DNA from 4 places in the Magnetospirillum sp. 15-1 genome. Region 1 is predicted to be linked to each of the others. Evidence: riboswitches for the same ligand, from Rfam matches in the RefSeq annotation. Region 1 holds a riboswitch; each other region holds the start of a gene.
What was found. A riboswitch is a leader RNA that binds a small molecule or an ion and turns the genes downstream of it on or off. The one in region 1 is predicted to bind cobalamin.
Positions count from the first base shown of each region.

Region 2: it holds a riboswitch for cobalamin, as region 1 does, so the genes downstream of both, CP958_RS02575 (carbohydrate porin) here and cbpA (modified peptide precursor CbpA) in region 1, are expected to answer to the same signal.
Region 3: it holds a riboswitch for cobalamin, as region 1 does, so the genes downstream of both, bluB (5,6-dimethylbenzimidazole synthase) here and cbpA (modified peptide precursor CbpA) in region 1, are expected to answer to the same signal.
Region 4: it holds a riboswitch for cobalamin, as region 1 does, so the genes downstream of both, CP958_RS23685 (energy-coupling factor ABC transporter permease) here and cbpA (modified peptide precursor CbpA) in region 1, are expected to answer to the same signal.

Region 1 is NZ_FXXN01000013.1:46,411-52,202, forward strand. It holds gene CP958_RS01635 (hypothetical protein) at 1-221, opposite strand, end outside; gene CP958_RS01640 (hypothetical protein) at 218-1,750, opposite strand; gene CP958_RS01645 (gamma carbonic anhydrase family protein) at 1,771-2,289, opposite strand; gene argC (N-acetyl-gamma-glutamyl-phosphate reductase) at 2,298-3,341, opposite strand; cobalamin riboswitch at 3,458-3,588, shown strand; gene cbpA (modified peptide precursor CbpA) at 3,695-3,811, shown strand; gene cbpB (peptide-modifying radical SAM enzyme CbpB) at 3,808-5,187, shown strand; gene CP958_RS01665 (hypothetical protein) at 5,235-5,792, opposite strand, start outside.
Region 2 is NZ_FXXN01000015.1:58,972-64,763, forward strand. It holds gene CP958_RS02550 (alpha/beta fold hydrolase) at 1-385, opposite strand, end outside; gene CP958_RS02555 (PilZ domain-containing protein) at 385-729, opposite strand; gene CP958_RS02560 (hypothetical protein) at 1,047-1,232, shown strand; tRNA gene CP958_RS02565 (tRNA-Arg) at 1,263-1,339, opposite strand; gene CP958_RS02570 (ETC complex I subunit) at 1,379-1,687, opposite strand; gene CP958_RS02575 (carbohydrate porin) at 1,811-3,184, opposite strand; cobalamin riboswitch at 3,253-3,502, opposite strand; gene CP958_RS02580 (helix-turn-helix domain-containing protein) at 3,582-5,354, shown strand; gene CP958_RS02585 (response regulator transcription factor) at 5,745-5,792, shown strand, end outside.
Region 3 is NZ_FXXN01000028.1:432,119-437,910, reverse strand. It holds gene CP958_RS23410 (flavin reductase family protein) at 207-752, shown strand; partial or broken gene CP958_RS27190 (IS5 family transposase) at 826-1,143, shown strand; gene CP958_RS27185 (IS5 family transposase) at 1,044-1,604, shown strand; gene bluB (5,6-dimethylbenzimidazole synthase) at 1,609-2,361, opposite strand; cobalamin riboswitch at 2,407-2,595, opposite strand; gene CP958_RS23395 (MarR family winged helix-turn-helix transcriptional regulator) at 2,662-3,147, opposite strand; gene CP958_RS23390 (cobalamin-dependent protein) at 3,506-4,159, shown strand; gene CP958_RS23385 (uroporphyrinogen decarboxylase family protein) at 4,174-5,439, shown strand; gene CP958_RS23380 (methylenetetrahydrofolate reductase C-terminal domain-containing protein) at 5,450-5,792, shown strand, end outside.
Region 4 is NZ_FXXN01000028.1:501,614-507,405, forward strand. It holds gene CP958_RS23670 (ATP-binding cassette domain-containing protein) at 1-46, opposite strand, end outside; gene cbiQ (cobalt ECF transporter T component CbiQ) at 43-777, opposite strand; gene CP958_RS23680 (energy-coupling factor ABC transporter substrate-binding protein) at 774-1,046, opposite strand; gene CP958_RS23685 (energy-coupling factor ABC transporter permease) at 1,043-1,693, opposite strand; cobalamin riboswitch at 1,783-2,009, opposite strand; gene CP958_RS23690 (response regulator transcription factor) at 2,098-2,796, shown strand; gene CP958_RS23695 (stimulus-sensing domain-containing protein) at 2,806-4,434, shown strand; gene CP958_RS23700 (hypothetical protein) at 4,510-4,869, shown strand; gene CP958_RS23705 (lipid-binding SYLF domain-containing protein) at 4,870-5,553, opposite strand; gene CP958_RS23710 ((2Fe-2S)-binding protein) at 5,691-5,792, shown strand, end outside.

The DNA.
Region 1 (5,792 bases):
AGGAAAACGACGGCGGTCGCGGCGGCCGCCAGGGCGGCGGCCAGCATGCGGCGCCCGCCCTGGGACATGGAGGACCATTCCAGCGCGATATAGACAAGCAGGGCGGCACCGGCCGCGTCCGTGGCCCACGGCCACTGGAATATGGCCCAGCCCATGGCACAGCCGATGACGACGATGATCGCCAGGGTGGACAGGGACGAACGGGTTTTGCCGCCGGTCACGACGGCCCGGCGGCGAAACGCGACCGGGGAGCGGGAAGGACCTTGGCCGGGCGGGGCAGGTCCTTCATCAGGCCCGGCCCGTTCATCATGGCGAAACCGCCCAGCACGGTGCCGACCACCACCCGGCGTCGTCTGACGCCCCAGACACAGACCGCGAGACCGGCGGCCCGCGCCTCGCGCCGCAGCCGTTCCAGGGCGGCCAGCAGGTGCTCGTCATCGGTCTTGTCGGCGTTGGGCAGTTCGGCGAGATCGATGGTGACCATGGAAACCCCGGCCAGGGCGGCGCGGTTCAATGCCGGATCGGTCAGCGGCACGCGGATCATGATCTCGCGGCACAGGGGACGGATGGCGGTGACGGCCTCGGACAGGGATACCGGGGCCAGATTGGCCGGCAGGCCGAACAGGTCGATGATCAGGTTTTGGGTGCGGATCGCCTCGGGGATGTCGGCGAAGGGACCCAGGACCGACATGCGGGCCGTGGTGCCCAGCGAGCCCCAGTGCAGCGGCACCACCATGCGGGCGGAACCGCTGTCGGCCATCGCCGCCTTGATGCCGCGCACCGCCGCGCCGGCCACGAAGCGGTCGAGCTTGGGGATGGATTCTCCGTCGGCGGTGGGATAGGCGCGCGAGCCCTCGTAGGCCGGCTCTCCCGGCTGGTCGACGCGCAGCACCTGGGCGCGGTAGGCGCCGATCACCTCGCCCTCCTCCATCCAGGTGGGCCGCCAGACCAGGGACAGGGCCGCATCGCCCGGCAGGGGCGGGGTGGCGTCCAGTCCGGGCGCCATATCGGCCGGAGCGCGCTCCACGGAGACGGGCTGCCAGTTCGGGTCGCGGTTTTCCCGCGCGGCCCGTTCCATGGCGGCCCATTTAGGGTCGACGGCGCGCCGCGGGGCGGCATCGTCGGCCGGGGCGATGGGGCCGCGGGCCGGAGCCTGCTCGGCGATCACCGCCCGCGTTTCGGTCACGGCGGCGGCCAGGGCTTCCAGGTTCAGTTCGCCGTCCCCGGTCAGGGCGTCGCCTAAGGAAATCTCCGCCGCCAGGGCCAGGGGGCGGTCGTGGCCGGCGAACTGGCTGCCCACCAGCCGCGTTCCCAGCTCCTGGGCGATGCGCACGGCGCGGCGCCGCGCCTCGGCGGCCGGCGTGTTGCGGAACACCAGCACGAACAGGTCCGAGCCCTTGCGGCCGAAGACGTTGCCGGCGCCCAGATGAAGATTGATGACGCCCTCGGCGATCAGCATCACCTTCTCGGCGATGCGGCTCCACTTGTCGCCCACCGCCTCGTGGAACTCCACCAGGGAGATCAGGTGCAGCTTGGTCTGGTACTGGCCGTCATCCTCGGCCAGCAGGCCTTCCAGGGCCAGGGTGAAGGAATCATCCACCAGGGACGAGGAGCCCGCCTCGGCGGGCAGGACGATCTCCTCCTCCTCGGCGGCGGCGGACCGTCCCCCCATCAGCCGTCCGAAGGCGGCCAGCGGCCGGGCCAGCGTGGTCATCAGACCGCCCTTGGAGCGTTTGTCCTTTTTCGCCATGCCGCCGCCTCCTCCGAGGCTTAGGGTTTGAAGTACTTGGCCGCCAGTTCCACATACTTCCCGGCCGAGACCGGGAAGAAGGCGATTTCCTCGTCGCTGAGGCGGCGCAGCATCCTGGCCGGATTGCCGCCCCACAACTCGCCCCTCTGGACGCGCTTGCCCGGCGTCACCACCGCGCCCGCCGCCACCATGGCGCCCGATTCCACCACCACGCCGTCCAGCACCACGGCGCCCATGCCGACGAAGCAGGCGTCTTCCAGGGTGCAGGCGTGCAGGATGGCGCCGTGGCCGATGGTGATGTCCGAACCGATATAGGTGCCCAGCTTGCCGCCGGTGACGTGGACGACGGTGCCGTCCTGGATGTTGGTGCGCTCGCCGATGCGAATCTCGTGCACGTCGCCGCGGATGACGCAGTTGAACCACACCGAGGTGCCGGCGCCGATCACCGTGTCGCCGATCACCACGGCATTGGGGGCGACGAACACGTCGGGGGCGATGGTCGGGCTGACGCCCTGAAAGGGAAGGATATTACCGCTCATCGCTGTCCTCACGGGAACATGGGTTGCTGTTCGAGCGCCAAGGTCTCGGGCAGGCCGAACATCAGGTTCATGTTCTGCAGCGCCTGACCGGACGCGCCCTTGACCAGATTGTCGATCACCGAGGTGATGATGATCCGTCCGGGGACCCGGTCGTCGAACACGTTGATCACGCAGTGGTTGGAGCCGCGCACATGCCGCGTGTGGGGCACCACGCCCTCGGGCGCCAGCCGCACGAAGGGCTCGCCCTCATAGGCCTTGGCCAGCCGGGTGCGCAGGTCGGCGGCCTTGGCGCCGCCCCTGGTCTTGACATAGATGGTCGACAGCATGCCCCGGCTCATGGGGATCAGGTGGGGGGTGAAGCTGACCAGCACCGGGGTGCCCGCCGCTTGCGCCAGTCCCTGCTCGATCTCCGGCGCGTGCCGGTGGCTGGCGACGCCATAGGCGTGCATGCCCTCGGTCACCTCGGTGTAGAGATTGGCCTCCTTGGCGGCGCGCCCGGCGCCCGACACGCCCGACTTGGCGTCGATGACGATGTCGGCGGCCTCGATCAGCCCGGCCTCGAGCAGCGGGATCAGCGGCAACTGGACCGACGTGGGATAGCAGCCGGGATTGGCCACCAGCCGCGCCTTGGCCACCTTGTCGCGAGCCAGTTCGGTCAGGCCGTAGACCGCCTGCTTCTGCAATTCGGGAGCCCGGTGCTCGTGGCCGTACCACTGAGCATAGGTGTCCACGTCGAACAGCCGGAAGTCGGCCGACAGATCGACGATCCTGACCGAGGCGGGCAGGGCGGCGATCACCTCCTGGGTGGTGCCGTGAGGCAGGCAGCAGAACACCGCGTCCACGGCCTTGAAGTCCACCTGATCGATGGCGACCAGATCGGGAAGCTTCAGGCCGCCCAGATGGGGAAAGACCGATTCCATGGACTGGCCGGCCTTGCGGTCCCCGGTCATCACCTTGATCTTGAAGGCCGGATGCAGCGCCAGCAGGCGCACAAGCTCGGCGCCGGTATAGCCGCTGGCTCCCAGGATGGCGACGGAAACGTCCTTCATGATGACCCTACTTCCTTGAACATGGGGAGCGGACGATAGCAGGCCATTTTCCGGGCGACAACCGCGCGAACTTGACGTCTCCATTGCGGCATTGTAGAGCCATGTTCGTCCTGCATCCCGGAACACGGTGAAATTCCGTGGCGGTCCCGCCGCTGTAATCGGGGACACGGACCACGGGGCCTTCGGGCCCAGCCACTGGCGAAACGCCGGGAAGGCGTGGTTTCCGTGGCTGATCCGAGAGCCAGAAGACCTGTAGGACATGGTTGAACGAGGGGCGAAATCCGATGGTAAAGGGTTTCGGCGAAGGCGCATCCGCGTCTTGGCCGTTAGCCCCTTTGGCATACGAAGGAATCGCCATGACCAAGACTGAAAGCAAGCCCCGTCCCACCGTCATCGCCAGCCGCAAGACCTGCGATGCCGAGGGCACCGGCCTGTCCCATTACGTCCTGATGGACAAGCAGGTGAAGCGGTGACTCTGGCGGCCCCCATCCTTGGGGGCCGTCTTCCCGACGGCCTCCAGCGGTTCGAGATCGGCCATGCCGACTACACCGCCCTGATCGACGCGGACAACGCCTTCTGGGCTCTGGTGCGCAAGGACGAGATGGAAACCGTCCTCGACGACGGCGCGCTGGAACGCGACTGGCGGGCCAAGCGCGAGGATTTCGCCCGCGAAATGGACATGCTGCGCTTCCACCTGAAGCCCTCGGCGGTCTATTTCAACCCGACGGAACGCTGCAACCTGGATTGCTCGTACTGCTACATCCCGCAGACCATGCGGCGCACCGGCGAGCATATGAGCCGCGATAAGCTGCTGGAAGCCATGGCCCGGCTGGACGAATATTTCGCCCGCACCGTGCCCGAGGGCCGCAAGCCGCAGATCATCTTCCACGGCGCCGAGCCACTGCTCAACCGTGACGCCATGTTCGAGGCCATCGACACCTATTCCGACCGCTTTCGCTTCGGGGTGCAGACCAACGCCACCCTGCTGGACGACCGGGCGGTGGAGTTCCTGACCTCGCGGGGCTGCGGCATCGGCCTGTCGCTCGACGCTCCCGTCGCCGAGGTGGCCGACCGTTCCCGCAAGCGCTGGACCGGCGACGGCGTGTTCAACTCCACGGTGGATGCCATCCGCCGCCTCAAGGGCTATGCCGGCTTCAATGTCATCTGCACCATGAATCGCGAGAATCTGGGGCAGTTGACCGACATGGTGGAATTCCTCCATGCCGAGGAGGTTCCGGCCTGCATGCTCAACGTCGTCCGCTGCACCCAGCCGGGCGGACAGGGGGCGTGGGCCGAGGACGAGGCGGTTTCCAAGGCCTATCTGGCGGCGCTCGACCGCACCCATCAGCTTTACCGGGAAACCGGCCGCAAGCTGGTGGTGGCCAATTTCGTCAACATCCTGATCTCCATCCTGGCACCCACCGCCCGGCGGCTGATGTGCGACATCTCGCCCTGCGGCGGCGGTCGCTCGTTCTTCGCCCTGGCGCCCGACGGCTCGCTGTTCCCGTGCTCGGAGTTCATCGGCCTGCCGGCCTTCGCCGGCGGCAATCTGTTCACCGACAAGGTGGAGGACGTGCTGGAAAGCCCGGCCTTCAAGCTGGTGACGGGCCGCAAGGTCGAGGACATCAAGGCCTGCTCCACCTGTCCGGTACGGCATTTCTGCGGCTCGCCCTGTCCGGCCGAGGCGCACGAGGCCAATGGCGGCATGGAGCAGATCGGCGCCTATTGCGGCTTCTATCTGGATCAGGCCCAGTACGCCTTCCGCCTGATCGCCGACGGCATCGCCGAGGACTATATGTGGGACGGCTGGGACGACGGCACCGAAACCGCCTTCGCCTTCGGCTGCTAGACGCAAGTCCCCCTCTCCCGTCCGCCAGGAGAGGGGGACTGTTTATTTTACTCCCGTGTCGGCTTGGGCATGGGCGGTTCTTCCCCCGCCGGTCCTGCCTCCACCTTGGTCGCCTTTTCCGGGGCGGGCAGGGGCTTGGCCTCCACGTCGGGCAGCGGTACGGCGCTCTGGTTGGGCACCGGCTTGGCGGCCGGACCGGCGGGCTGGGCCGGAGCGAGGGGCGTCGGCATCGTCGGGTCGGTCCTGGTGGCCGGCATGGCTCCGCCCTCCAGGCGCGGCAGCATGGCGCTCATCACGTTGGTGGCGAGGTTGTGGGCGATGACCGCCAGCTTGGGCGGCTTGCGCTTGCGCTCGAAGCCGCTGGAGGTGGCCTTGTAGCGCTGGTCGGCGCGTTCGGGGCCGAAGCTGTCGTCATCCTCGTCGGGCAGGTCGAAGCCGCGTGCCGACGCCGTCGTCTTGTCGGTCTTCTGCCATTCTTTCAGCGAGCGGCTGTTGACCACCGCCAGGATGCGTCCCGACTTGACGTCGAGGATGCGGGCGCGCAACTCGTAGCCGGTGCTCGACTGGGTGGAATCGGCCACCAGCACCTCGACCATCACATCGGC
Region 2 (5,792 bases), on a different contig from region 1:
GCATGGCCTTGATGTAGGGAGCGAAGGTATGGCTGTAGGATACCGGCGCGATATCCACCACCACCAGCCGCTCCACCATCTCGGGACAGGTCAGCGCCAGGGTCATGGCCGCCTTGCCGCCCATGGAATGGCCCATCACCGCCGCCCGGCCGCCCAGATGCTCGATCACGGCGGCCACCTCGCGGGCCATGAAGGGATAGTCCATGATCTCGGTCCACGGGCTGGCGCCGTGGTTGGGCAGGTCCAGCGCCAGAACCCGGCGGGTCTCGCCCAGGCTCTTGACCACCGCCCCCCAGTTGCGGGCCGAGCCCAGCAATCCGTGCAGGATCAGCAACGGTATCCCGTCCGGGGCATCGGCTCCGGCTTCGATGGCGTTGAGCTTCATCAGTGCCTGAACAGGTGGGACCGGCCGACCAGCAGGCGGCCGATATGGCGCCCCACCACCTTCATCAGCGAGAAGGTGGGGCGGACGAACTCCACCGCCACCCAGTCGGGTCCGAGGGCGCGTACCATGGCCACGCCCTTGGCCAGGGGATTGGGGTCCTCGTAGGCCGAGCGCAGTTCGAAGGTGAAGCGGTAGCCGTGATTGAGCAGGCCGGGCGGTCGCCGGAATTTCAGCCCGCCGATGGAGATGTCGACGACCTCGACCAGGATGCCGTCGAACAGCATGAACAGGCCCTCGCCCTCGTGGCGATCATCGATGCGGCGGTCGTTGCTGGCGGACTTCACGAATGCTTCCCCTCGCGGGTGGACGACGAACCAGTCTATCAGGGCACGCCGCCCGGCGCATCCATCCTGTTGGCCGCCCCTGCTCCTCCGATAATGGCACGGAGAATACCCCCGGAGAAATACCAATATCAAAAGTATGGTATTAAGCCCTTGGTAGATTTCAATTTTACGGAGTTTACGAATCTCATACCAACACTGGGGACTCTCCTTCCAATGCACGCCCAAGGAGCGTTATTGGAATTGCTATAATTCAGCCACTTCGAATTCTCCGGCAATGCCGGCGAAGCAACATAAAGACCTGAGAGTGGGGAAACGCCATGACCGAACAGCTCAACTCCGTCACCGTGACGTCGTCGCATACGCTGCTGAAGGCGGCCTTGGAGGATCTGGAGCGGGCGGTGCCGCACTCACGCCCCGGCGACAAGGTATCGCTGGTCGCCAATCAGTGGCAGGACACCTTCATCATGACGGCCCGCTACGGCTGGCTGCGGATGCCCCACTGACGCGGCCCGCGCGCCGTCGGCAACAGGCGATGGCGCGCCCTGCTGGGCTCGAACCAGCGACCTGCCGCTTAGAAGGCGGCTGCTCTATCCAACTGAGCTAAGGGCGCCCGTCGTCGCCAGATGGGCCCGGCGGAATTGGGGCCGCTTTAGAAGCGGCCGAATTCCAGCTTGTCGAAACGGAAATTGTCGGCGTAATTCTTGGGCTTCTGCAGACGGGCGTTCTCGGTGGCCACCGTGTAGTCCATGCCCTTCTTCTTGGCGAAGGCCACGGCCTCTTCCATGGTGGCGAACTTGACGCGGACCTGCGAGGTGGTGTCGGTCGAGCCCAGCCAGCCCATCAGGTTGTCGGGCTGCTTCGGAGCGGCGGGCTCGTATTCCAGGACCCAGGACTTGGCGTTGCCGTTCCGGCCGGATTGCATGGCGGTCTTGGCCGGGCGATAGATGCGGACCTGCATCAAAGTCTCTCCTGCTCGTCATAAGTCCTGGTACGGGCGGGACCGTTTTAAATCAAGGGGTTGGCACCCATCGTACGGTTCCGCCCGCAAGGTATAATCGACGCCTGGGGAATCCGCAAGAACCTACAGCTTGAACACGGTCCTCAGGCCGATCACCGTGGCATCGGGGATGGTCTTGGACGAGTTCTCGGGCAGGGTGGCGGTACCGCCCGGATGGACCACGTACTGGACGTCCGGCACCACGGTCATCCAGGGGGTCACCTGGTAGCGGTAGGTCAGTTCGACGACCGCCTCGTAATCATGGTCGGGAGCGGTGGCGGTGCCCAAACGCCTGGCATCGGCGTCACGGGCGGCCAGGGCCGAACTCATCCGGCCGAAGGCGAAGCCCATGGCGGCGACGTCGTCGTCGCGACCTTCGAACGGTCCCTTGTAGCTGAGGCCGGTATCGAAATAGAACGGCATCTGGTTGCGGTCGTCGGGCAGGCCGGTGACCCGCAAAAAGGCCGACAGGCCCAGATCCTCGGTTCCCGCCTCGCGGTAGAGCATGCCTTCGGCGATGCCGTAGACGGCCCAGTTGCCGCGATGAGTCTTGGCGGCACCGGCCGAACCGTCGCCCAGCGATACCCCGGCCAGATCATAGCGCTGGTCGGTGGCGCGGCCGTTATAGTACCAGCCGCCCAGCTTGAACATGGCCGGCAGCCCCGCCGCACCCTTATCCTGATTGAGGCCGTACTGCACCTCGCCCATCCACACCGGCGGCTGATCGACGGTGTAGTCGACGCCGCTGCGGTTGCGCTTCTGGGCGTCGCCGCCGGCATTGGTGCCGGGGGCCACGTTGCCGGTGAACAGACCGGCCAGCAGCGCCAGTTCGCCGGTCGGCTGGACCTTGAGCCGAGTGCCCAGATTGGAGATGGGATAGCCGCCGCCGCCGCTCTGCATGTTGGCGGCGAAGGCGCCGGGCCAGCCGAAGGCGGAGTTGATCAGGTTGGTGGCCACCACGGAGTTGAAGAATTCCTCCTGCATGGGCAGTTGGCCGAAGCGCAGCGACACCATGTCGTCCAGCGCGCTCTGCTGCAGCCACAGAGAGAACAGCCGGGTCGAGGGCGCCGCCTCGATGTCGCGGACCGGGATCAGGTTGCCGATGAAATTGGCCGACAACTGGCGGCCCTGGATGTGCAGGCCGGTGACGTGGAAGGTGCCGCCCTTCCAACCCACGGCCTGCTCCAGATCGGCATCCACGTCCACCTGGAGCAAGGCGTCGGCCACGGCGCGGCGCCTGATGCCGCCTGACGGATTACCCAGCATCTCGGCGGTGTAGGCGGCGTTCACCTTGACGCCCTTCTCGGCCAGATCGGAGCGCAAGCCGCCCCAATCGCCGGTCAGGGTATCGCGCTCCCAGAAGCCCTTGGGCGCCTCGGTCTCGGCCCGCGAAGCGGCGAAAGGCAGGCACACCCCGACGGCCACGGCCAGTCCGGTGACGAAAAATCCAGTCTTCATGTCAAAATCCACCCTCAAATAAGCGGCGCAGGTCCACCCACCTCCGGGACACCCCGCCCGGGGAAGCGCGCGCACGCGACGATGATGGCAGGTCTCCTGGCTCGCGGGTCAAAGGAGCCTGCCCCAGCCTTCCCGGTTCGATACGGCCCCCCGGTGGACGTCGGGGCCGAAACCAGTGGCCTTCTCGGCGGGCAGCTCCTCTCCGCCTACAGTTGCGGGGGCAGCCGCGGGTTCCAGGCGACAAGCCCTTGACCGCGTTCCCTTTTCACCTCGGGTCGCCCGTGGGCGGCCGTCGGAACCATCTGGCCGAAGATGTACCCGCGCCTGTGTCCTAATGCAAGTTGGACCTCTGCCCAGGCCTGGGTTAGAGTTCGCGCCCAATGGAGATACCCCTGGGGTGAGACGGACGGATATGGCCGAGGCCGATTCGCATTTGCCACCGGCTTCCGATATGGATGAAGACACGGCACCGCCGCCGCCGGCCGAGGGCGGCTGGCTCACGGTCAGCGAGTCCGTGACGCGCCCGCAATCCGGCGGCGGACTGCTTGCTCCGCTGGTGCGGGGATTGGGCCGGCTGGCCGCCAGTTGGCGCTATCTGGCCGAGCCGGCCGAACGCCATGCCCTGCTGCAATATGCGCGCGGCGGCCTGTCCCGCGTGGCGCAATCGTTCCATCGCTCCCCCATGACCGCCAGCATGGAGGCGGGGGAACCGCCGGTCGTGCTGCCCTCCGCCATGTCCGAGCCCGATGCGGTGCCGCCGTTCGATCCGGAAGCGGCGCTGGCCCGCCTGCGCTCGGCCCTGCGCCAGTTGCCGGAAAAGGGCGAGGTGGTGGTCCCCGGCAACCTTCAATCCCTCGACCGCCTGCTGGGCGACCCGCCGCCGGCCATGGATTTCGAGGCGGCCGATCTGCTGCACGATTGCTTTCCGCGCGGCACCCGCCATTCCGGCAACCGGGTGCTGCTGGCGGTGGCCCGCAACCTGACCCGCAATTTCGGCCGCCCCGGCCGCCTGCCCATGACCAGCGGCAAGGCCTGGACCATGCTCGCTCCGGCGGTCTTCGCCGACCAGATGGCGGCCCAACTGGCCGAGATCAGCGACTTCATCCTGACCTGGCAGGCCCAGGAAAAGAGCTTCCTGATCCTGGAATTCGCCGAGGTGGAGCTGATCGAATATCTGTTCGAGCATCTGCACCCCCGGCGCCACGGCGTCCTGCTGATCAAGGTGATGGAGTTCAAGGTGCTGTCCACCCGCCGCGCCGGGCTGCTGCGCCGTATTCCGGCGCGGGTCAGGCGCTTCGTCCAGCACACGGCGGGGGCCGATCCCTCGGTGCCGCTGACCTATGCCCGGGATTCCGCCATCCTGCTGGAGCTGATCGAGCGGCGGGTGGGCTTCCGGCCGGTGACCGAAGCCGCCGCCGCCGCCCGCGCCGAGGTGGAGAAGATTCTCGCCCGCCTCTCTCCCCCGTCCCCGGAGCCGGGAGCGTCACCGCCGCTCGCCCCGCCGCCGGCCAAATCCGATCTCGAGCAGATCATGCAGACGCTGGGGGCGCCCCCCGCCCCCGCCGCCCCCACGCCGGCTCCGCGGGAGATGCCGGACCGCATTTCCGCCACCTCGCCGCCCGTACTGCCGGTTCAGGCGGTCTCGGTCGCCGCGCCACCCCGCCCCGCCGCCCCACCCCGCCCCGCCGCCCTGCCGGTACCGGCGGTTCCGCTCCGCAAGCGCTTCGGCAACCGGCAGAAGACCGAGGCGGTGATGCGGGTGCTGGCCGGGGAAAGCCGCGAGCAGGTGGCCGCCACCTGCGGCGCGACGCCGGAGATGCTGGACGGATGGCTGGAATCCTTCCTCAGCGGCGGAAGCTCGGCCCTGGCTCCCAAGGCTCCGGCACGGGCCAGGCCGCGCCAGGCCCGGACCAAGACGGCGGCGGTGGAGTCCGCCTCCCTCGACGACCTCAAGAGCAAGCTGCACGCCCTGCTCCAGACGGTCGAGGTCCTCAGCACCCAGATCCAGGCCCTGCCGCCGGAGCCGGTGGCGGCCCCGCCCGCCGCTCTGCCGCCGCCCGCCCCGCCGCAAAATGCCGCCGCTCCGGCCGAGACTCCGCCCGGCTTCCCCGCCGAGGACCCCAATCCGCCGCCCCGGCCGAAGCGCAGCCGCAAATCCCCGCGGCGGTGAGATACCGTGGAAATCAAAGCCAATAATTGACACGCCTCGTCACGCCACGCCTTTTGGGTGGCGTCGGAATATAGGAAGACGATCCGCGCCGTTCCATCCTCTCCGCCTCGACGGCCGGATCACCCGGCGATAAGTCGGATCGGATGATCGATTCGGGAGGATATTCCCGTAAGGACTATATGCCTTACGGCTATATCGCGCCGGCTCCATGACGAAACATGACGGAGATCACAGACAGCCAAAGCGGCAGACTGCCTTGCTTCCATTGAAGCAAGGGGGTGTACTGCCCTCCGGCGCGAAACAACGCGTCACATAGTGCGACGACTTGTTATTGTACGTAACTCGGTGTTTATGATTTCCCTGTCGTAATTATTCTGGAGGCTTGACCCCATGGCGCGGATCGCGGTGGTCGAGGACGAAGCTCCTCTTCGGGCGGAT
Region 3 (5,792 bases), on a different contig from region 1:
GCACAGCCATGGTTCAGGCGGCCCCTTGAGCGGTCACGGGGCGTGGGCGCCGTCAGCGATCTGGGGTGGGGGAGCGAAACTTCTCTCAGTTTGGACGGGTGTGTTATTCTGGCGGAGCGGGTTTGATGGGCCGTGATCCATCACATCCCCGCCCCAATCGGGGCGATCCGGCGGAACAAAGGGAAGTTTCCCTGACGGAGGCGGACATGCAGGACCTCCCCCTCGCCAAGGCATTCACGTTGATCGAGCCGGGGCCCGTGGTGCTGGTCACCACCCACGACGGGACCCGGGACAATGTCATGACCATCACCTGGACCATGGTGCTCGACTTTTCGGCTGATTTCGCCATCGCCACCGGGCCATGGAACCATTCCTACGCTGCGCTGTGCGATACGCGCGAATGCGTGCTGGCCATTCCCACGATCGACCTGCTCGATACCGCCGTGGGCATCGGCATGTGCTCGGGCAAGGACACCGACAAGTTCGCCCGATTCGGCCTGACCCGCGCCACAGCCAGCCGGGTGCGCCCGCCGCTGATCAGGGAGTGCCTGGCCAACATCGAATGCCGGGTGGTCGACATTGTCGAACGCTACGGCATCGTCGTGCTGGAAGGTGTCGCCGCTCATATGGACACCACGCGCGCCGAACGCCGTTTGGTCCACGCCGTCGGCGACGGCACCTTCATCGTCGACGGCGACCGGCTGGACCGGCGCGACATGATGCGGGCGAAGCTGCCGGACGGACTGGATTAGGTCCTGTTGACAAAGGGGATTCCCAAACTCAGCCGGACGTGATTCAACCCTGGTCTTTGCGGAGACCAGTGGTATGCGTGGCGATCTGACGGACGAGGAATGGGGGATCATCGGGGAGTTGCTGCCCGCTGAACGGGGGCGCGGTTGCCGTCCTTCCCATGACAACCGCCGTTTCATCAACGGCATGCTTCACGTGCTGCGGGTCGGCTGCCCGTGGCGCGACATGCACGAGCGTTACGGCAAATGGAATTCGGTCAATGTCCGGTTCCGCCGCTGGGCCGAGCAAGGCGTGTGGGATGCCCTACTGGAAACGTTGGTCGATCTCGGCCTGACCGACGATTGGCAGCATATGATCGACAGCACCATTGTCCGAGGGCACAGCCAAGCCGCTGGCGCAAAAGGGGGACTCATAAGGAAGGCTTTGGTCGAAGCCGCGGCGGCTTTACGAGCAAAATCCACGCCCGCGCAGACGGTCAGGGACGCCCTCTTGGCTTCAAGCTGACCGGCGGCGAAGTCTCGGATTATCAGGCGGTCGAAGACCTGATGGCGTTGCCGACCGCCACCCCGCGCATGCTGCTGGCCGACAAGGGCTATGACGGCGACGCCGTGCGCGAGAACCTGCTCTTTCACGGCATCCTGCCGGTCATCCCGCCCCGGTCCAATCGCTCCCAGCCCATTGCATGCAACTTCCTGCGATACAAGGATCGCAATCGCATCGAGCGCATGTTTAATCGCCTCAAGCAGTTCCGACGCATCGCCACCCGCTACGACAAGACCGCCAAATCCTTTCTTGGATTCCTGCATCTCGCCGCTGCCAAACTATGGCTACCGGCCTTTGTCAACAGGACCTAAACACCTAGACGGGAACGAATGTTCCCTTGCCGACCGCATCCTGGTCCTGGCGCACACATTCCGTCAGGACGCCACCCTCCTCCTGCCGGCCCCAGCCGTCGAAGTGCAGCAGCGTCTCCAGGGGCAGACGGGGCCGCCAGCCGGCGCTTTCCAGTTCCGGCTTGGGGTGGTAGCCCCGCACCCGGCCGAGACACAGATAGGCCACCGGAATGATCCCCTTGGGGATGTTCAGGATTTCCTGCACCTCGGTGTTGTCGAAGATACTGACCCAGCCGAGGCCGAGTCCCTCGGCGCGCGCCGCCAGCCACAGGTTCTGCACCGCGCAGACGCTGCTGTAGAGGTCCATGGTGCGGATATGGGTCCGGCCGATCACCACCGGACCGGCGCGGTCGCGATCGCAGGTGACGCAAATGTTGACGGGCGACTCGAGAATCCCCTCCAGCTTCAGCGAGCGGTAGACGTCCCGCTTGTCCTCGGGGAACATCTCCGCCGCCTCGGCATGCGCCTTGAGGAAGGCGTCATGGACGCGGCCCCGGACCTCCCGGTCGCGCACCACGACGAAGCTCCACGGCTGCATGAAGCCGACGGAGGGCGCATGGTGGGCGGCGATCAGCACCCGGCTCAAGACCTCGTCCGGGATGGGGTCGGGCAGGAATTCGCCCCGCGTGTCGCGGCGCGTCAGCATGGCCCGGTAGACGGCGTCCCGCTCGGCGGCGGGCATGGGAGCGGCAGGCAAAAGAGAGCTTTGGGCATCCATCAGCTTTCCCCTGTGATGGCGTGCGCCCAACCGGTGTCCAGGCCGGAAGGACCATCTCCACTTGGCCGGTCTTCTGACTCGGGTTCATCCCAGCGAGGCGCCTTCCCAGCACAAAGCCAGTGGCATCAGCCTGCCGGTCCCCCATACAGCGTTGGGCACGTCGCGGACTTTCACCGCGTTCCCGATTCTCCGGTGCGCCATAAGCGCCCCGGCACCGAGTGGATGGCCCATTCATAGATCATGTCTCGCCGGGAAGCATCCCAAAACACCCCCCTGACTCCGAGGCGGCGGGCACGTCGGTCACAGGAGTTCCAGCGGAACCCGGCTCAGCTCGTTGTTCTGGTTGACGAGCTTGTGCAGCAAATAGCGGAAGATCAGCTGCTCGCCCTCGGAGAGCGGCTCCAGCAAGGTGCGCTGGAAACGCCGCACCGGCTCGCCCAGCTCCGCCAGCATGGTATCGCCGGCCTCGGTGATGAACAGGGACTTGATGCGGCGATCCTTGCCCTCGCGCCGCTCCAGCAGGCCCTTCTTTTCCAGCCGGATCACCACATCGCCGATGGTCGAGCGGTCGAAGGCGATCATGCGCGCCAGCGACCGCTGGTCGACGCCGGGAAATGCCTTGATCACGGTCAGCGAGGCGAACTGGACCGGCGTGATGCCAAAGTCCTGGGTCTCGTTCAGGAAGATCGACACGGCGATCTGATGGAGCCGCCGGGCCAGATGTCCGGGATTGCCGTAGATCGGCAGGGCGTCGTTCTCGCCCGTATCCAGCAGCGCCTCCGGCATGGTTCGTCACGTCCTTCAATTTCGCCCGTGCCGGGCATCTGACCCCAATTCACCGGCAACCTCAATCCCCCATGCGCCGAATTTATGTATGTATACGCACTATTTTAATTCCCAATTACATCGTGTTGCGGTGCGGAAAGTTATTGTCACGGCAACATGATCCGGCGGCATCCGGGGGGAATACTGGCGATAGGCCTGATATCATAGGATATATACGCCATTCGGCGGCACTCACGATATTGCCGACTGAATGACAATTCATCGAATCGAATTGACAGCATACTGTCCTTTATGGTCCAGTACCCACATAAGAGGTGCGGCCATTGGCCCGCCCGACAAAAACAGAGGGAGGTCCGAGATGGCCTTGAATGAGGCGGCCCTGGTGAACGCCATTGCCGACATGGACGAAGACGCGGCCCTTCGCCTGTCGCGCGAAGCCCTGGATCAGGGCTTCGACCCCCAGCGCATTCTTGATCTTTGCCGCGCCGCCATGGATATCGTCGGCGCCCGGTTCGAGAAGAACGAGTACTTCCTGCCCGAACTGATGATGGCGGGCGAAATGCTCGAGCAGATCGGCGCCATGGTGAAGCCCCTGCTGATGGACGACAGTGACGGCGAAGCCGCGGGACCGGTGGTGCTGATCGGCACCGTGGCTGGCGATCTGCACGACATCGGCAAGAATATCGTGACCTTCATGCTGGAGGTGAACGGCTTCAAGGTGGTGGACCTCGGCATCGACGTGCCGATCCAGACCTTCGTCGACACGGTCCGTGACTTGAAGCCGGCGGTGATCGGGCTTTCCGGCTTCCTCACCCTCGCCTTCGACGCCATGAAGGATACCGTTGCCGCCATCGAGCAGGCGGGCCTGCGCGACGGACTCAAGATCATGATCGGCGGCGGCCAGGTGGACGAGACCGTCCGCAGCTATACCGGCGCCGACGCCTTCGGATTGAACGCCATGGCCGCCGTCTCCCTGTGCCAGGGGTGGATCGGCACGGCCAAGGCCGCCTGACGGGAGACTCCGACATGATCGCTTCCCCCGCCCAGACTCCCGAGGCCAAGGTCGCCTACGACGCCCGCTGGCAGCGGGTGATGGATTGCGTCAACCTGAAGCAGCCCGACCGCCTGCCCATCGGCATGCAGCCCACCTTCTGGCTGGCCAAGTACGGCAACATCACCTGCCGCCAGCTGATGTACGACTACGACAAGACGGCGGAGATCGCGGCTCGGGCCATTCAGGAATTCGAGCCCGACTGCCACAGCCCGATGTTCCTGGCCACCGCCTCGGGCCGGGCGCTGGAGGCGCTGGATTTCAAGCAGTTGCAATGGCCGGGGCACGGCGTCGGCGACAACCAGCCCTTCCAGTATCTGGACGCCGAGTACATGAAGGGCGACGAGTACGCCGAATACCTGGAGGACCCCACCGGCTATTATTTCCGCCGTTATCTGCCCCGAGTGGCCGGCGTGTTCGAGGGCTTCGAGGAACTGCCGTCCTTTTCCAGCCTCTACTATACCCGGCTGGTGCTGGGCATGCGCGCCTTCGCCCGGCCCAAGGTCCGCCAGGCGCTGGAACGGGTGATGAAGGCCGCCGAGGAATCGGAACGCCTGTTCAACCTGCACATCGCCTTCGAAGAGCGCATGGCCGCCCTGGGCTACCCGGCGTCCTACATGTATTCGTCCATCTCCCCCTACGACTACATCGCCGACTATTTTCGGGGCGCCAAGCAGATCATGACCGATCTGTTCCGGCGCAAGGACAAGTTGCTGGAAATGCTGGACAAGGTTCGCATCTCCATCACCCGCAGCACCATCGAGGCGGTGCGGGCCAGCGGCAATCCCTTCGTCTTCATCCCCACCCACTGGGCTCCCGACACGTTCATGTCGGAGCAGCAATTCACCACCTATTGGTGGCCGCCCTTCCGGCAGATGCTGATCGATCTGATCGACGCCGGCATCATTCCCATTCCCATGTGGGAATCCGACTGCACCAAACGGCTGGAGCACATCGCCGACATCCCGGCCGGCAAGTGCATCTACTGGTTCGAGCGCACCGACATGGTCAAGGCGTTCGAGGTGCTGGGCGACGTGGTGGCGCTGCGCGGCAACCTGTCGCCGTCCATGATGACCACCGGCACTCCCGCCGAGGTGGATGCCGCCGTCAAGCACCTGGTCGACAACGTCTTCAACAAGGGCGGCAAGCTGATCCTGGATTGCGCCTTCGGTATTCCCGACGAAACGCCGGTCGAGAATGTGCGCGCCATGTTCGGCGCCGCCCGCCGGTACGGCGGCTGAGGAGGCGGCCATGTCTTCCACCCCGCGCCGCCTGATGCTGACCCTGGTCCGCCGGACGGCGGCGGTCCTGGGGCGCGGGCGCCTGGAACGGCCCCTGGGCTGGGCCGAGCGGGTCTTGAAGAAACGCCTGTTCGGTTGCCGGATGTGCGGTCAGTGCGCCCTGGACGCCACCGGGCTGGGCTGTCCCATGCGCTGTCCCAAGGGCTTGCGCAACGGCCCCTGCGGCGGCGTGCGCTCGGACGGCACCTGCGAGTTGGATGCCGCCATGCCCTGCGCCTGGAAGGACATCTGGAGCCGCCTGGGCGAACGGCTGCCCGAGCGCCAGCCGCTGCTCGACCACCGCCGGGCCGGGC
Region 4 (5,792 bases), on a different contig from region 1:
CGCCGCCGGGATAGGCATAGCAGAGGCCCCTGGCCTCGAGAATCATCCCAGCCACAGGCTCACCCCCGCCAGCAGGGCGTGACCGCCCAGAATCAGCGCCAGGGCCGGTCCCGAGGCCGGGCGCGCGGTGGAAATCATGGGCAGCGAGCCGTCGAAGCCCCGTGCCGCCAGTCCCGTCTCCAGACGCCTTGCCCGTTCCATGGCGCGCGGCAGCAACTGGGCGATCAGCAGGCCGAGGGAGCGCACCTGCCGCCGCGGCCCGAACCAGCCGAGACGCGCCTCCTGGGCGGTGCGGATGGCCGTCGCCTGGTCCAGCAGCAGGAACAGGAAATGCCAGGTGAGCAGCATGATCTCGGCGATCTCGGCCGGCAGGCCGATACGGCGCAGGCCGCGCACCAGATCGGGAGCCGGGGTGGTGGCGGCCAGCAGCAGCAGGGCCGAGGCGGCGGAAGCGGCGCGCAGTACCACCAGGGCGGCGCGGCGGCCCTGGTCGGCGGCCAGATGCAGGCCGTGTGAATCCACCTCCACGGCCAAGGTGGCGGCACCGGTCAGCACGAAGCCCAGCGGCAGGGCGTTGAGACGCAGCCAGTCGCCGGCGGGCAGCCGCGCCCCGCCCAGGGCCAGGCCCCAGACGGCGCCCAGCACCAGCGCCCCGCCCGGCCAGGGCGGCAGGATCAGGGCCAGGACCAGCAGGCCGAGGGCGAGCGCCGCCTTTTCCGACGGCGCCCGCTTTCGCCACGGCCCCGCCTGGGACAGGCGGTCAATGGCGAGACTCATTTGCTGGAACGACCGTGCCGCCGTCCGATGACGTAGCCCAGCAGACCGGCTCCGAAGGCGGCCTGGACCGCGAACAGCAGCCCCTCGATCTCCTTGGAAGGCTGCCAGAACGGCCCGGTCCACTTCTCGTAGGCGGGATGGGACGAGGTCACCACCTCGCTGGCCGCGTCGTCGGTGCCGCCGAACTGGCCGGCCGGGTTGAGGATCAGCGGAGCGGCGACGATCAGCAGGGCGGTGCCCAGCAGCAGGGAATTGGTGCGCGCGCTCATGCCTTGGCTCCTTCGATCCGCATGCGGCGGCCGGCGAGGGCGTTCATCACCACCACGGTGACCAGTCCCTCGGCCACCGCCAGGGGCGCTTGCGTGATGGCGAAGATGCCGCCGAACTTGGCGAAGGCGCCGGCAAAGCCGGTCTCGGCATCGGGAAAGGCCAGGGCCAGTTGGAACGAGGTGACCACATAGGTGGCGAGATCGCCCAGAAACGCCGAGAGGAACACCGCCACCGCGACCGGAACGCCGAGCCGCCCGGCGAGGCGCCAGACGCCATAGGCCACCCACGGCCCGGCGATGGCCATGGAGAAGACGTTGGCCCCCATGGTCGACAGCCCGCCATGGGCGAGCAGCAAGGCCTGGAACAGCAGCACGATGGCGCCGATCACCGCCATGATGCCGGGACCGAACTGCATGGCGCCCAGCGCCGTGCCGGTGGGGTGCGAGCACGAGCCGGTGACGCTGGGCAGCTTGAGCGCCGACAGCACGAAGGTGAAACCGGCCGACGCCGCGATGTCGAGCCGCGCCTCGGGCCGTTCGGCCACGATGCGCTTCAGCGAGCGCGCACCCAGCACCACGAAGGGGGTGGAAACGCAGGTCCAGGCCAATGCGTGCCCGGCGGGAAGAAAACCTTCCATGATATGCATGATGAACAGACTCCGTTCGTCGAGAGACTTCACTCGTCGCCGCGAAACGGAAAACTGACCCGACGGCACACCCCGGCCGAACGGGCTCGCAAGCGACTCTCGATGATGGCAGGTCTCCTGACTCGCGGGTCGTTGGGTCCGGCATAGCCTTCCCAGCCCATTTTCGGGCCAGTGGCGTCTCTAACGGCCGGAACCTCTCCGCCTACAGTTGCGGGGGCAGTCACGGATTTGACCCTCTTTTCGAGGGGCGCACCGCGTTCCCATTTTCACCCCGTGCCGTCGCCGGCCACGGGGAACCATCGCCGGGCACTATAATTTCGCCATGATCGGGATGCAAACCATTCCGGGACTGGTGGATTTGGGCCTGCTAGATTATGGCCCTGGCCTGTTTGAGGAGGTTTCCCGTGTCCCATACCATCGCCCTGGTCGACGACGACCGTAACATCCTGACCTCGGTCTCGATGGCGCTGGAGGCCGAGGGCTTCAAGGTGCGCACCTATACCGACGGCGCCGAGGCGCTACGCGGCCTGACCAGCCAGCCGGCCGACCTGGCCGTGCTCGACATCAAGATGCCGCGCATGGACGGCATGGAGCTGCTGCAGCGCCTGCGCAAGCAATCGGCCATCCCGGTGATCTTCCTCACCTCCAAGGATGACGAGATCGACGAGTTGCTCGGCCTGCGCATGGGCGCCGACGACTACATCAAGAAGCCCTTTTCGCAGAAGCTGCTGATCGAGCGTATCCGCACCCTGATCCGCCGGCTGGAGGCCAACGCCGCCGGACCGGACGAGGGGGGCGGCGAGACCCTGGTGCGCGGGCTGCTGGTGCTCGACCCCGGCCGGCACATCTGCACCTGGAAGGGAAAGGCGGTCGACCTCACCGTCACCGAGTTCCTGCTGCTGAAATCCCTGGCCATGCGCCCCGGCCACGTCAAGAACCGCGACCAGTTGATCGATGCCGCCTATGGCGAGTCCATCTACGTGGACGACCGCACCATCGACAGCCACATCAAACGGCTGCGCAAGAAGTTCCGCGAGGTGGACGACGAGTTCGCCCAGATCGAGACCCTGTACGGCGTCGGCTATCGTTATCGTGACGAGTGAGTCGCTGTCATGACGAGTGAGCCTGGGCCTTCCCGGCGGCGCCTGCCCCGCTGGCGGCTGCTCGCCTCGCCGCTCACCCGGCGCATCCTGGCGGTCAACCTGCTGGCGCCCATCGTGCTGGTGGCGGGCGTCATGTATCTCGACCGCTACAAGCAGGGGCTGATCCGCGCCGAACTGGACGGGCTGGGCACCCAGGCCGAGATGGTGGCCGGCGCCATCGGCGAGGGCGCGGTGTTCGAGGAAGAGATGGGCTTCTTCGAGATCAATCCCGACATGGCGCAGCAGATGGTGCGCCGCCTGTCCGAGCCGGCCAAGTTCCGCGCCCGGCTGTTCGGGGCGGTGGGCGAACTGGCCGCCGATTCCCGCGTGGTAGGCGGCGCCAAGGGCTCCATCTACATCGAGGAACTGCCGCCGCCCACCCCGCCCCACTGGGCCGACCGGCTGGCGCGGCAGTGGGACCGCTGGGCGCGATGGATGCCCAGGGACGAGACCCTGCCGCTCTACCGCGAGCATCCCAACGCGCGGGCCGACGATTTCGAGGAGGTGATGAGCGCCATGGCCGGACGGCCCGCCTGGGCGGTGCGGTCGCGCAAGAGCGGCGCCCTGATGCTGTCGGTGGCGGTGCCGGTCCAGCGCTACAAGCAGGTGGTGGGCGCCCTCTTGATCACCGCCGACGGCACCAACATCGCCCGCTCGCTGTTCCAGGTGCGCATCGCCATCCTGCAGGCCTTCGCCGTGTCGCTGGCGCTGACCATCGGCGTGTCGCTCTACATGGCCGGCACCATCGCCCGGCCCATCCGCCGGCTGGCCCTGGCCGCCGAGCGGGTCCGCCACGGTCAGGGCCGCGTCCACGCCATTCCCGACCTGTCGCGGCGCAAGGACGAGATCGGCGAGCTGTCCGTGGCCCTGAAGGAGATGACCGAGGCCCTGTGGCGGCGCATGGACGCCATCGAGGCCTTCGCCGCCGACGTGGCCCACGAGATCAAGAACCCGCTGACCTCGCTCCGCTCGGCCGTCGAGACGGCGGCGCGCATCGAGGACCCGGAAAAACGCGCCCGCCTGATGGCCATCGTGCTGGACGACGTCGGGCGCCTGGACCGGCTGATCAGCGACATCTCGGACGCGTCGCGCATCGACGCCGAGATGAGCCGGGCCGAGACCGGGCCGGTGACCCTGGACGCCATGCTCGACACCATGGCCGAGATCTATCGCGGCACCTGCGAGGACCGGGGCCTGCGCTTCGAGGTGGAGCGGCCCGGGGGCGACGCCCTGGCGGTCCAAGGCATCGAATCGCGTCTGGTCCAGGTACTGCGCAACCTGATCGCCAACGCCGTGTCGTTCAGCCCGGAGGGCGGCCTGATCCGTCTTGCCGCCCGGCGGGACGGCGGACGCATCGTGCTGACCGTCGAGGATCAGGGGCCGGGCATACCGCCCAACAAACTGGACGCCATCTTCGAGCGTTTCTACTCGGAGCGGCCCGAGGGCGAGAAGTTCGGCACCCATTCCGGCCTGGGCCTGTCCATCTCGCGCCAGATCGTCGAGGCCCATGGCGGCACCATCCGCGCCGAGAACCGCGAGGCCGACGGCCCGACGGGGGGCGGAGCCCGATTCGAGGTGAGCCTGCCCGCGTCGGACTGAAGCGAGCGCACCACCTTTATTCCGCCGCATTCCGGTGGCCTGATACGTCATCACGTTTTTGGGGAGCACACGCTCATGAACAAGACTCTGATCGCCGTCCTTGCCGCCCTGCCCCTGCTGTCCGCCCTGCCCGCCGCCGCCCAGCAAGGCGATATGCCCAGGGACAATCGGGAAATGCGGCAGGATCACCGCGAGATGCGCCGCGACAACCGCGAGATCGGCCAGGACCGCAAGGAAGCGGTCCACGATCGCAACGAACTGCGCAAGGACAGGAAGGACGGCGACAAGGACGCCGTCGCCAAGGACCGCGCCGAACTGCGCAAGGACCGCAAGGAAATGCATGAGGACAAGCGCGAGCGCCGCGAGGACCGCAAGGATCTCAAGGACGACCGCCGCGACCGCCGCGAGGATCGTCGCGAACGCCAGGAGCGCTGATCAGCGCGACAGGATGTCCCTCAACCGGTCCGCCTGCCGGGAATCCACCGTTCGGCTGAACAGAATATCCTCCGGCGTCGGATTGCCGCCGTAATAGGCGGAATTCCACGAATGGCGGGGCAGGATGCCTGCCCCGTCCAGGGTGGCGCCGCCATAAAGGCCGACGGCGCGCGAGAAGGCATAGATATCGGCGCCCACGTTGGTGGTGGTATTGGCCGAGGCGCCCGCGCCCACCACCACCACCGCCACGCCGGCCTCGGCGCCGGCCTTGAACTGGTTCTCCACCACCGCCTTGAGGCCGCCCTCGTTCATGATGATGTAGACCGCCTCGGCGTCCTGCAGGCCGATCTGCAGCCCGACGCTGCCCGCCGCGATGGAGTAGAAGGCCGGACCGCTCCAGCGCCCCGACCCGTCGCGGGCCAGCAATACGCCGGTGCCGTACTGGGCACCCAGGATGAAGCCGCCCTTGACCAGATCGGGAACCACCAGCACGGCCCGCGCCCGGCCGAGCAGGTTGCCCATCTGCGAACTGAAATTGGGGTCGCCGCGCAGGCGCTCGACCACGGAGACGGCCTTGCCCACCATCATGGTCTGGTCGGTGACCTGCTGGGCGCCGGCTTCCTTGCCGAACCCTCCGGCCACCACGAGAAGCGCCACAAGGGCCAGGGCGATCAGTCTTTGCATAGCGGACTCCCTCAACAATCGTCCCCGTCCCCACTCCAACCACGGCCGTGGTTAGGATTGTGTTAACCCTTGCCCACCCGCCCCAATGGGGGTAAGCCTGGAAGCCTTCCAAACGCGGAAGAAAGGGCGATAGACGGATGTTCTCACTCATCGTCAACGGCGAGCGCCACAAGGTGGACGCCCCGCCCGACACCCCGCTGTTGTGGGTGCTGCGCGATCAGTTGGGCATGAACGCGGTG